DNA from 3 places in the uncultured Bacillus sp. genome. Region 1 is predicted to be linked to each of the others. Evidence: predicted binding sites of a transcription regulator. Region 1 holds the regulator's gene; each other region holds the start of a gene.
What was found. Region 1 encodes LexA, which represses DNA repair genes until DNA is damaged. Its sites were predicted from a motif close to CGAACATATGTTCG; they were not measured.

Region 1 (4,290 bases):
CTCGGCTGTCTCATCATTCTCTATGTATTCCTGATACCGCCGGTGGACGGTCGCTTTAGACACATCATAGCCAAACCCTCTTAGCGTTGCCGCAATTTCTGCGAACGTCAGTTTATTCGCTCTTAGGCGGACGATCTCTGAGATTGGGACCTCTATTCTTTCTTTTCCGCTGTTTTCATGTTGGTTTTTCAGGTTTTTTTGCGGTTTAAAACCGTTTTTTACTGCACGCTTCATTCCCCGCTTGATTTTCATGTTGTGAATTTTTCGCTGATACTCTTCCACTATGCTGACGATCTCCAGCACCATCGAGTCAGCCTCCGATAACTCCAGTTCACCTCTGTGAGCCGTTGTATAGACTTGCACACCTTCTCTGTAGATACAATGGAGCAGGGCGATTTTTGCATTTCCCCGGCCGAGCCTAGTCTCATCCTGAACCAAAATAACATCGATTCCCGAATTCTTGATCTCATCAAGCAGCTCAAATACACCGTCCCGATCAATTTCATATCCGCTGGCTTTTTCAGAAATTACTTTGACGACTTCCATGCCGTTCTCGGCTGCAATGGCCGTTAGCTCCTCCATCTGCCGCTTTAATGATGTTTCCTGCTGTTCTTTATTTGTGCTTACGCGGGCATATATGAGTGCTTTCATTTTTTCTATCTTTCCTCTCTATCTTACAGTTGCCAATTCATATGCATCCTGATGCTTCTTTTTCAATGGAATCACCAACTCATCTCCCGGCTGGATATCAGACGTCTGCAGATGATTTTTATCAGCTACCCATTCAATAAAATCGTTTTTGTTTATCTTTTTTGTATCTGCTACCTGATCAGCAATTGACCAAAGTGTGTCGCCTTGCTGGACTTTTATTTTAGCATACTGATTAAGCTCCTGACCGCTGCTTGTATATGACAGCAAAAGGATAACCGCGCTCAAAATCACTGAGAATAGACCGACAAAAATAATAGATTCTTTACTCATGACCATAACCTCCAACAGGAATGTTTGTTCGCTTTTTTATAATTTCAGTATATACGAACAAACGTTTCTGTCAATTGTTTTTTCGAACCTATGTTTGTACTGTAAGGAAAATCATGCTATAATCTTCTTAAAATCGACGTTTTGAGGTGCGAAAAATGACGAAGCTATCAAAAAGGCAACTTGATATCCTCCGTTTTATTAAAGCAGAGGTTAAATCAAAAGGATATCCGCCTTCCGTGAGAGAAATCGGAGAGGCTGTTGGGCTTGCGTCCAGTTCAACTGTCCACGGCCATTTGGCCCGTTTGGAAACAAAAGGGCTGATCAGACGGGATCCGACAAAACCTAGAGCAATAGAAATACTTGATGAAGAAGTAGACATTCCGCAAAGTCAGGTCGTTAATGTACCGGTCATCGGGAAAGTCACGGCGGGATCTCCTATTACAGCAGTAGAAAATATTGAAGAATATTTTCCGCTTCCTGACCGTATGGTTCCTCCGGACGAGCATGTATTTATGCTGGAGATAATGGGAGACAGTATGATTGATGCTGGTATTCTCGATAAGGATTATGTCATCGTTAAACAGCAAAATATAGCGAACAACGGGGAAATTGTAGTTGCGATGACAGAAGATGATGAAGCTACGGTAAAACGTTTCTATAAAGAGGATACTCACATTCGCTTACAGCCTGAAAACCCAACGATGGAACCTATCATCTTGCAGAATGTCAGCATTCTAGGGAAAGTGATTGGCGTGTTCAGAACCGTCCATTAACCTATTGATCTATCAAATGCATGAAATAACCCCCTCTTCCTTTACGGAGAGGGGGTTTATTGTACAAAAAAGCAGGCTCGCCCTGACTTTTGGGTGCGAGCCTGAATAGGAGGAAAAAGAACATCATGTTTACACCATAATTATCCACCAAACAATTGTTGAAGTCAAGAAATTTTCTTTCCTTCAGGAAACTTTTATAAAAATATTGTCCGTTTAACACATTAGACGTTATCTCCTTAAAAATGTTTCATTTTCTTAGGTCGTGGAATGATGCAGCTTCATGTTATTTAAGGAGCGCGGCAATTGAAATTTAATGAAAATTTAGTACACAGTATAGTTGGTTCAACATTTCTAAAAAAACAGCTCACTTTTCTTGATCAACGTGAGCTTCAATCAAAATGTAAATACTGTATACCATAACTGCCCTTTACCCGAACACTTGTGCAGTTTTCTGAGTGTTCTTCTGCAAATATACGGTATCGGTGAAATGGATCGATAGAAACCTTATCCTGAGCACTAAAATCAAACCAGCTGCCGCTGAATTGCTTCGTGCTCAGTGTGGTATATTCTCCCGTAAGCCTCATTCGCTGAAGTTTAATCTCAACTGAACAAGTATTGGCTCCCAAGATCGTAAACTGATAGCCTAAAATATAGTCGATCGCCGGAACATCACTGATATTTTCCAGAACAAACGATTTTGTGCTGTCATTTAAAATAAAGTCTGTTTTGTGATCAAAATCTAAAGCTGACGCATGGGGACTGGCATTGCCAAAAAAACACATCAAAACTGCTGTTAAGCCTAAGATTTTTATTTTCAATCACATCCCTCCTTTACCATATTTTAACCTTACATAAGATTTATGTATATGTTCTGTGTAATATCAAGAGGTCGTTCAATCATAAAAATCCATATGTGTTTTATCCTGTTTATAATAACGAAGCCTGTCTTGAAGGGTTCCTGTATGAAATTCAAATTTGTGACCGTCTGGATCGGTAAAATAAATTGATTTTCGATCGCGTTCATCTCGTTCTCTGCCAGGCAGAATATTGACATGAAGCCTTTTTAATCTTGCTGACATTTCCTCAAACTCATGATCTTCAATAGTAAATGCAATATGGGTGTAAGACGCCATAATGTCATTTCTCGGAATGCCAGGTTCTTCATTAAGCGCAAGCCAGATGCCATTTAAATCAAAATATGCTGTTGTTTTTCCCTTAACCAGAAGCTTGGCATCAAACACTTTTTGATAAAAATCAATTGATGTATACAGATGAGAAACTGAAAATAATAAGTGATTGATTCCTTTTATCTTCACAAATCATTCCCCCTTGAAAGCTGATCATCCATATGTACGACTTTTTCCCAAAAAAGTTTCATGCAGTCAGCAAAAAATACCAGTGTAAACAACATCGGATTGTTTACAATAATGACTGTCGAATTGAATTACTTATGTTTTTGATAATTTGTTTACAGCTAAGGGTTTTCTTCAAAAATAACAATTTAGGTGGTCAAATGAAACATATCATTGCTCTTGCTTCAAAGGTTGCTTTCACTCTCGCCCTTTTATATGTGATTTTGGACAGAGTCTATCACGCGCCCTTTTTAAGTGTGATGTTTATTGCACTTTTCCTAGGTTTTGTTTCCTATCTATCCGGTGACATGCTCGTCCTTCCCCGCACAAACAATATTACAGCTTCATTAGCTGACTTTGGGCTTTCATTCGTTATTCTTTGGGTCTTTGTTTTAACCCAAACAAGAAATGATTTCCCACCGTTTGCAGCTGCTCTACTTTCCGCTGCCTGTCTTACTGTTTTTGAATACTTTTTTCATCGGTATCTGCTAAAAAATGTGCTGGATGAAACCTTCCGAAATGAACTGTCAGCCAGGGATAACACTCTACAGTATCAAACAGAAGCCGCAGATGAGCTGTTTCCTGACGTTACGAATGAGAAGCATGAGGAATAGGAGGCTTAGCGCCTCCTATTTTTCAGTAGCTATTATTGATAAAACGGGACATCACTTCTGTAAAATCATAAAACCTCTCATTTTGAGTAACAGATCTGCTTTTTAAAGAAAAAACGCCGAACAAAGATTTTCTAAAACCTGTGCTCATTTCTAACTGGATACTCAAACCTGTTTTTGATTTATTTGCGATGTTATTCGGACTTACGCCTGCATGCGGATGATCCATACCGAGCAATACAGCAGGAAAACCGGCATTTTGCAGTTTTTCAACTAAATCTGCCGCTCTTACGCGATCTGTACCGCCGACTTCGATCTGCTGATCTTCTTCTGCATATCCGTGCAATGAAATGACATATTCATGACTTCCCGTCATTTTCAGGGCCCGAGGCTCATCAAAATGCGTGCTCGTAAGATGCAGCACTGAGTTTCCTGACGATTTTAAGCCTTCAAATAAATACAACGAGTACTCTTTGCTGAGCTCTCTCGCTATTTCACTTGTCCCGCCTTCAATACCTCCTCCGTGAATGGCTAAAACAAGAAGAGGGCTGCCGGTTTCTTTCGTAACAATGC
Region 2 (4,290 bases), 150 kb from region 1:
TAAATAAAAAGGAAGAAAAGTCATCTTAATTTACCAGATGACTTTTCTTCACGTCCGAGTATGAAATTGGAGGGGCTTTATGTTTAACTTACCAAATAAAATCACACTAGCTAGAATCGCATTAATCCCAATCTTCATGATTATCATGCTGACGCCATTTGACTGGGGCATGCTCGAATTTGGAGACGAATTGATTCCGGTCGCACACTTGGCAGGGGCTATCCTATTTATTATTGCATCCACAACAGACTGGATAGATGGATATTATGCCCGAAAACTGAATCTCGTCACAAACTTCGGAAAATTTCTAGATCCGCTTGCGGACAAACTGCTTGTATCGGCAGCGTTAATTATCCTTGTTCAATTTGATCTTGCTCCGGCCTGGATGGTTATTGTGATTATCAGCCGGGAGTTTGCCGTGACAGGTTTAAGGCTTGTCTTAGCCGGAACAGGAGAAGTCGTAGCTGCTAACATGCTTGGTAAAATTAAAACCTGGGCACAAATCATTGCGGTTTCCGCATTGCTTCTTCATAATCTTCCGTTTGAACTTGTGTCATTCCCGTTTGCTGATTTAGCACTGTGGGTAGCTGTCTTCTTTACTGTCGTATCAGGCTGGGAATATTTCGCTAAAAACTGGGAAGCGTTAAAAACATCTAACTAAGAAAGAAGGACTTCGTCATGGAATTTCCAAAAAAAGCAGAAATTATTGCAGTCGGTTCAGAGCTGCTGCTTGGCCAGATCGCTAATACAAATGCTCAATTTATCAGCAAACAGCTCGCTGAAATCGGGGTGAACGTATTTTATCATACAGCAGTCGGAGATAACCCGGAGCGGCTGAAGCAGGTCATCCGCATTGCTGAAGAACGTTCTGACTTCATTATCTTTTCAGGAGGTCTCGGACCGACAAAAGATGATTTGACGAAAGAAACGATTGCAAATGCGCTGGGACGTCCGCTTGTGTTAAATGAAGAGGCGTTCCAATCCATTGAGGACTATTTCAAACGAACAAAACGCACGATGTCACCTAATAACCGAAAACAGGCGCTTGTGATCGAAGGATCTGACGTACTGGCAAATCACTTTGGAATGGCACCGGGAATGCTCACAGAGCATGAATCGCGCTTTTATATGCTTCTTCCTGGGCCGCCAAGCGAATTGCGTCCCATGTTTGAAAACGAGGCAAAGCCTCTTCTGCTGAAAAAAATGGGTTCAAATGAAAAAATTGTGTCAACCGTTCTTCGCTTTTTCGGTATCGGTGAATCTCAGCTTGAAGCCGATTTGGAAGATATTATTGATGCACAAACCAACCCGACAATCGCTCCATTGGCGGCAGATGGAGAGGTGACGCTGCGTCTGACAGCCAAGCATGCTGACGAAAAGGAAACAGAGCGTCTGTTAAAAGAAACAGAGGCTGTTATTTTAGAACGTGTCGGTGAATTTTTCTATGGTTACGATGATACTTCCCTTGTAAAAGAGCTTTCTAAAGCATGTAAGGAAAAAGGCCTTACGATTTCCGCGGCGGAAAGCTTTACCGGCGGGCTGTTTTCTGAATGGCTGACGGATCTTAGCGGTGCTTCAAAACGATTTGCCGGCGGCGTTGTTTGCTATACAAACGACGTGAAACAGAATGTGCTTGGCGTCAAGAAGGAGACATTAGATCAATTTGGCGCGGTCAGCAAGGAGTGCGCATCAGAGCTGGCAAAGGGTGTTCAAAAGCTCACTGGCAGCGACATCGGCATCAGCTTTACCGGTGTAGCAGGACCTGATACTCAAGAAGGGCATGAGCCTGGACATGTGTTTATCGGTATTTCAGCAAATGGAAAAGAAGAGGTTCACGAGTTTCACTTTGCGGGTTCCAGAACGGGAATCAGAAAACGCGGTGCTAAATACGGCTGTCATTTAATCTTGAAGCTTTTAGAGCAAAAATAATATTTTCAGCACCTTATCCTCCTAAGAAAACATGATTTCTCTGATACATTATGATATTTTGATAGAAATCACGCCAAGAAAAAATCCGAATATGCGTTCGCTTTTTTCTTGGCAAATCCCTTCAAACAGGGTATAGTATATGTAGTGGTAACATAAAGGAGGAAAAAATAGAATGAGTGATCGTCAGGCAGCCTTAGATATGGCTCTTAAACAAATAGAAAAACAGTTCGGCAAAGGTTCTATTATGAAACTGGGAGAAAAGACAGATACAAGAATTTCTACTGTCCCAAGCGGCTCCCTCGCTCTTGATACAGCACTAGGAATTGGCGGATATCCGCGCGGACGGATTATTGAAGTATATGGTCCTGAAAGCTCAGGTAAAACAACTGTGGCGCTTCATGCGATTGCTGAGGTTCAGCAGCAGGGCGGACAAGCCGCGTTTATCGATGCGGAGCATGCGTTAGATCCGGTATACGCGCAAAAGCTTGGAGTCAATATCGAAGAGCTTTTACTGTCTCAGCCTGACACAGGTGAGCAGGCGCTTGAAATTGCGGAAGCGCTGGTTCGAAGCGGTGCAGTTGACATTGTTGTTGTCGACTCTGTGGCGGCTCTCGTTCCGAAAGCGGAAATTGAAGGCGACATGGGAGATTCGCATGTCGGTTTACAAGCTCGCTTAATGTCTCAAGCGCTTCGTAAGCTTTCAGGGGCCATTAACAAATCGAAGACAATCGCGATTTTCATTAACCAAATTCGTGAAAAAGTCGGCGTTATGTTCGGGAACCCGGAAACAACTCCTGGCGGCCGCGCGCTGAAATTCTACTCTTCCGTGCGTCTTGAAGTGCGCCGTGCTGAACAGCTGAAACAAGGCAACGACGTAATGGGGAACAAAACGAAAATCAAAGTCGTGAAAAACAAGGTAGCTCCGCCGTTCCGTACAGCCGAGGTTGACATTATGTACGGAGAAGGCATCTCAAAAGAAGGCGAAATCATTGATCTTGGAACTGAACTTGATATCGTGCAAAAAAGCGGTTCATGGTATTCTTATGAAGAAGAGCGTCTTGGCCAAGGCCGTGAAAATGCAAAACAATTCTTGAAAGAAAATAAAGATATCATGCTGATGATCCAGGAGCAAATTCGCGAACATTACGGCTTGGATAATCACGGAGCAGCGCAGCAGCAAGCTGGAGAGACACAAGAAGAACTCGAATTTGAAGAATAAAAATAAAATAAGTTTGAAATGATACAAAAGGCTGAGTAAAAAACTCAGCCTTTTTGTATTTTTGAAAAAAAAATGATAAGAATATTGCTTTTTTTGACAACTTTTTCAGTGCTTTATTCGTCTAACAAAACGTGTGCAAAATGGAATTTATTTTGGGAGGAAAAAATGAATGACAAGCCCAACCCGCAGAAGAACTGCGAAACGCAGACGGAGAAAACTAAATAAAAGAGGCAAACTTTTGCTCGGTCTTTTAGCAGTGATGATTTGCTTTACGATTTGGAATGCGCTTCATCGAAATAGTGAAGAGAACGAGCCATCTCAAGAAACTGCAGCAGTTTCAGATAACGGCCAGAAAAAAGAAGTCAAAAAGAAAACCGCCAAAAAAACAGAGGAACAAATCAAAACAGTCGACCGTAATCAAAAAATCAGCAATTATTTAAAAGAGATCGGTTTCAGCGGTACAGCCATGATTGTCAGAAATGGAGAAATCGTAACAAATAAAGGTTTTGGTTATGCAGACCGTAAACATCACATTCAAAATAATCCATTGACATCTTTTTATGTCGGTTCATCACAAAAAGCATTGATTGCAACCGCTATCTTGCAGCTTGAGGAAAAAGGGAAACTTCAAACAAGTGATCCGGTAAGTGCGTATTTACCAAATTTCCCTAACGGACAAACAATTACTTTGAAGAATCTGCTTACACATACATCGGGAATAAACGGTCATATTGAAGGAAACGGCGCAATCACTCCGGACGATTTAATAAAAGACGTAGAACATCAAGGAATCAAACGTCAGCCGGGTGTATGGGACTATAAGGATTCCAATTATTCTGTTCTCGCTTATATTGTAGCTGAAGTAAGCGGTGAGTCTTATGAACAATACATAACGAATCATATTTTTAAACCGGCGGGAATGACGCATGCAGGCTTTTATAAAACATATAATAAAGAACCTTATCCTGCTGTCGGGTATAAGCTGAAGGGCAGCAGAATGGTTACACCGTATATGCCCGATCTATCTCAGTTGTATGGAGCCGGTGATATTTATATGAGTGCTATAGATATGTACAAATTTGACCAAGCGCTGATAGACGGCAAACTGTATTCGCAAAAAAGCTACGAAAAGATGTTTACGC
Region 3 (4,290 bases), on a different contig from region 1:
CAGCTGATGCAGTCCGTCAGCCGGAAATTGTCCCGCCTGTTCCGGATATTGTGCCATCGCTTGTTCCAGCACCGCTTTTTCATTTAGCAACGGCTTCAGCTCAATCGCTCCCTCAATCGTTCGGATATGTTCTGCCGCCTCTTTCAATTCGGTTTCTGCGGCTGCAAGACGGGCTTCAAGCGTTCTTTTTTCCTCAAGAAGCTGATGATAGCCCGCTTCCTCTGCTTCAGCCTGTTTCAGCTTTGCTCCCAGTTGCTTGAGCGTTTCCAGTTCCTGATTCAATTGAGGGTTTCGCCCGTTTGGTTTATAGAGCCTTTCGCTTTCCTTTGTCAACTTTGAATCAAGCTTAGATACGGCTTCAGCGCCAAACAAGCTGGAAAACAGCAAAAATTCCCCTATCTTGTCCCGATTAAAGGCGTGAATTTCCTGCAGCCCGAATACATCAAACGAATAAATGGCTTTGTACAGCGCCCTGTCTGTGGTGCCCTGGAACAGCTGCTTTAAAAAATCTCCTTGCTTCACTTCGCCTTTTTCTGTGTACACTCTCAGCTTTTCGGCAGTCCCTTTCGTCCGTTCGATTTTCACAGCCCCATACTCAGGATGTTCAGCTTCAAGAACACCGCCATAGACACCGCCTGTTTTCGGTTCATATTTTTTCGTTTTCGGAAAACCAAACAGCATGCTTTCAATAAATGACATCATCGTCGTTTTTCCTGCCTCATTTAATCCGTAGATTAATTGGACAGGCGAGGCGGAAAAGTGAAAGGTCTGATTGGAAAATTTCCCGTATTGGTAGATATGTAAAGATTTAATTCGCAAAGCTTTCACCGCCTCATATTTCAAGCACCTTAAGCTGTCTTTTCAATAAAATCTGTGCCTGCTCTTTTATTTCCTGTAACTCCTCTTGGCTAAACCGGTCGGCGTGCCTTCTGTACACAGGATGCCGCTCAAGCCCTTCCAGCACATCTGACAGATCGCCGCGGTCAATGTCCGCAAATAAACCGCCAAAAAAAGGATCAAGGTTTGTAAGGTTTGCTTCATTTTCTGTCTCATCGTCCAATGAAAGCGGCCAAACGAATTGTTCCTCCTCAGCCTCTTGCTCCTGAAAGGCTTCGAGAAGCTCATCCAAGGTGCCTTTCGGCGCCTCCAGCAGCCATTCCGGCGCCCGCCCTTGTAATACTAGTCTTACACAAACAGGGCTCCCCTTTATCCGCAGCTTCGAAAACACGTCCTCAACCATTCGGAAAAGGGCGGTCATATTCTTTGCCTCTGTCACATCAACTGTCACTTTTTCCCACAGGACATCATGCGCTTTCTGAAATTCATAAGAAATATCTCCATTAGTCACATGAACGAGATAATAGCCTTTATCTCCCGTCTCCTTCATATGGCGCGCTTGTGTGTTTCCCGGATAGATGACTGCCGGGTGCTCGGCAGAAAGAATCTGGCGTTTATGTATATGGCCAAGCGCCCAATAATCCATTCCGCTTTTCACGAGATCGTCATGCGTAAACGGGCAATACGGATCGTGTCCTTCAGATCCTGATAGCGTGCCATGGAGCATACCGATATGAAACGGCGCGTCAGTCGACCTCCGATAGCGGGCGGCTTGGTTTTCGGTCACGGCTCTGGCCTGATAGCTGAAACCGTAAATGCTTGCTATGCGCCTGCCTTCCTTATAAAACGATTTTTCTTCAGGAACTGCGGACGAAAAAATATGGACATTCTCAGGCCACTCAATCGGCGTCCACTCTCCGCCAAGATGATCGTGGTTCCCAAAGATCACATAAACTGAAATCCCGCATTCTCTCAGTCTTTCAAACTGTTTTTTCAAAAAGAGCTGCGCCTTTAAGCTTCGATTGGCTTCGTCAAACAGGTCCCCCGCCAGCAAAATGAAATCAACGTTTTCTCTCACTGCGGCATCTATCATATGTTTCACGCTTGCAAACGTGCTTTCTTTAATCCGGGCAAAAATCGGTTCCGGCAGATGCGATACCCCGTAAAACGGGCTGTCTAGATGTAGATCTGCCGCATGAATAAAGGTTAGATCAGTCAACAATCTGCTCCTTTCCAGGATGAAGTACCCTTATTTTAGCATCGAATTCTTACGAATGCACGTTCTGTCAATAAAGAAACAGCCTGAGAATCCCCAGGCTGTTTTTATCAGTTTTTCGCTAAACGAAGTGCTTGTTTGATCGCTTTAAACGCGCTTGAATTGCCGTAAATCAACACACCGCCCTTGTAAATTCTGGCGCCGATGACAGCCAGTATGACAATGGTGAGCAGTGTGATTCCGATTCCGGTAGCAGCCTGCCAGAATGGAATATCAAGCATACCGACACGCAAGAACATAATCATTGGTGTAAAAAACGGAATAAACGAAGTTACCGTAATAAATCCTGCATCAGGTGCATTCAAGCCGAACATCGCGATCATAAAACCGGCGACAACCAAAAGCGTCATCGGCGTGATCGTTTGCTGCACGTCCTCTATTCTGCTGACGACACTGCCGAGAAATGCGGCAAGTGTTGCGTATAAAAAGTAGCCAAGCAAAAAGAAAATCACAGCATAGATGACAGTGGTTGCGGAAACGTCGGTCAGATTAAGGAATCCGCCGACAGATGAAGCCGTTTCGCTCGTTTTGTTCAACTTAAGTGACAGAGAGCCGGCTGCTATAATGACAGCAAGCTGTGTGATCCCGACGAGCCCGATGCCAAGCAGCTTTGCAAACATCTGCTGAATCGGCGGCATGCTTGAGATCAGGATTTCCATGACACGCGAGGATTTTTCGGTTGCAACCTCCATCGCAATCATGCTGGCATACATAATCACAGAGAAATAAATGACGAACAGCATAATATAAACAAGCCCTACTGTCTGACCAAGCTCTTCCTCAGACTTCGCTCCCTCTTTCAACGCCTCCTGTCCGACAGTAACAGGCGCATAAAGGCTGCTGATCGTTTCCTGCGAAACGCCGAGCTCCGCCGTTCCGACAGCCGTTTTGGTTTGCGTCAGCGCCTGCTGCAGCGTTTGATACGTGCTTTCATCTGAAATCGTTAACGCTTTATATGTTCCTGATATGGTCCCTTTTTCATCGCGTTTGATGATGAGCATGCCATCAAGCGTTTCATCTTTGACTTGCTTTGTGGCCTCATCCTCCGATAGCTTTGATTGCTTCACATCAAGATCACCGTTTGTATCCACCGCTTTCAGCTGCTTCGAGAAAATCGGATATAATTCGTTTGTTTCATCAACAACGGCGATTTTTTCTTTCGCATCATCACCTTGAAACAAAGAAATGATCGACTCCAGATTCGTTACAACTAAAACAAGCAGTACTGTGATGACAGTCGAAATAATAAAAGATTTAGCCATAATCTTATTTTTGTATGTATGAGAGAGCATGATCCAAAATTTATTCATAGACGGCCCCCACCTTTTCTATAAAAATATCATGCAGTGACGGCTCTTCTAGCTCAAACTTTCTGATAAACCCTTTTCCTTGAAGCATAGCAAAGATCTCTTGAGAAATGTCTTCATTAGCGATCTGCAGCTTGACGCCTCCGGCCGTTTCCTTCCATTGGAGAATGCCTTCATGAGACTGCAAAAAACGCAGATCATCATCGGAGTGAATGGTGACATTCTTTTTGCCGAAAGAACGCTTTATCTCCTTCAGCTTGCCTTGCACAACCGGCTTTCCTTTCTGCAGTATGCAAAGGTTCTCACATAGCTCCTCCACATGCTCCATCCGATGGCTAGAAAATAAAATAGAAACGCCGCTGTTTTTCAAAGAAATCACAGCCTCTTTTAACAGCTCAACATTGACAGGGTCAAGGCCGCTAAATGGTTCATCAAGAATCAGCAGCTCCGGCTTATGCAAAACAGCCGAAATGAATTGGATTTTCTGCTGATTTCCCTTCGAAAGCTCTTCTACCTTCTTATTCTCATAATCTGTTATATTGAAGCGTTCAAGCCATATGCCGAGCTCTTTTACAGCCTCCCGCTTCTCCATCCCTTTTAATCTGGCAAGATAGACGAGCTGATCCTTTACCTTCATTTTCGGATAAAGTCCCCGCTCTTCCGGCAAATAACCGATTTTGCTGCTGATATTATAATTCACAGGACGGCTCTTCCAGCTGATTGAACCCTCCGTAATGCTTAATAAGCCAAGGATCATGCGAAACGTCGTCGTTTTTCCCGCTCCGTTTGCGCCTAAAAGACCGAACATTTGCTGTTCCGGAATGTCTAAGTCCAATCCGTCAACAGCTTTAAAATCTCCAAATGTCTTCG

Region 2: recA (recombinase RecA) is a predicted target of LexA. The motif match lies at 2,016-2,029, and genes of this name have one in related genera.
Region 3: Q5C82_RS07125 (DNA repair exonuclease) is a predicted target of LexA. The motif match lies at 2,109-2,122, and genes of this name have one in related genera.

What each region holds. Positions count from the first base shown of each region.
Region 1 covers NZ_CATYRA010000002.1:240,107-244,396, reverse strand. Annotated here, with positions in the region: gene Q5C82_RS04770 (recombinase family protein) at 1-651, opposite strand, end outside; gene yneA (cell division suppressor protein YneA) at 670-987, opposite strand; gene lexA (transcriptional repressor LexA) at 1,137-1,754, shown strand; gene Q5C82_RS04755 (hypothetical protein) at 2,144-2,572, opposite strand; gene fosB (metallothiol transferase FosB) at 2,648-3,070, opposite strand; gene Q5C82_RS04745 (YndM family protein) at 3,268-3,720, shown strand; gene Q5C82_RS04740 (poly-gamma-glutamate hydrolase family protein) at 3,743-4,290, opposite strand, start outside.
Region 2 covers NZ_CATYRA010000002.1:91,534-95,823, forward strand. Annotated here, with positions in the region: gene rodZ (cell shape determination protein RodZ) at 1-29, shown strand, start outside; gene pgsA (CDP-diacylglycerol--glycerol-3-phosphate 3-phosphatidyltransferase) at 80-661, shown strand; gene Q5C82_RS04295 (competence/damage-inducible protein A) at 679-1,929, shown strand; gene recA (recombinase RecA) at 2,102-3,148, shown strand; gene Q5C82_RS04305 (serine hydrolase) at 3,318-4,290, shown strand, end outside.
Region 3 covers NZ_CATYRA010000003.1:265,326-269,615, forward strand. Annotated here, with positions in the region: gene Q5C82_RS07120 (ATP-binding protein) at 1-828, opposite strand, end outside; gene Q5C82_RS07125 (DNA repair exonuclease) at 833-2,059, opposite strand; gene Q5C82_RS07130 (ABC transporter permease) at 2,164-3,423, opposite strand; gene Q5C82_RS07135 (ABC transporter ATP-binding protein) at 3,416-4,290, opposite strand, start outside.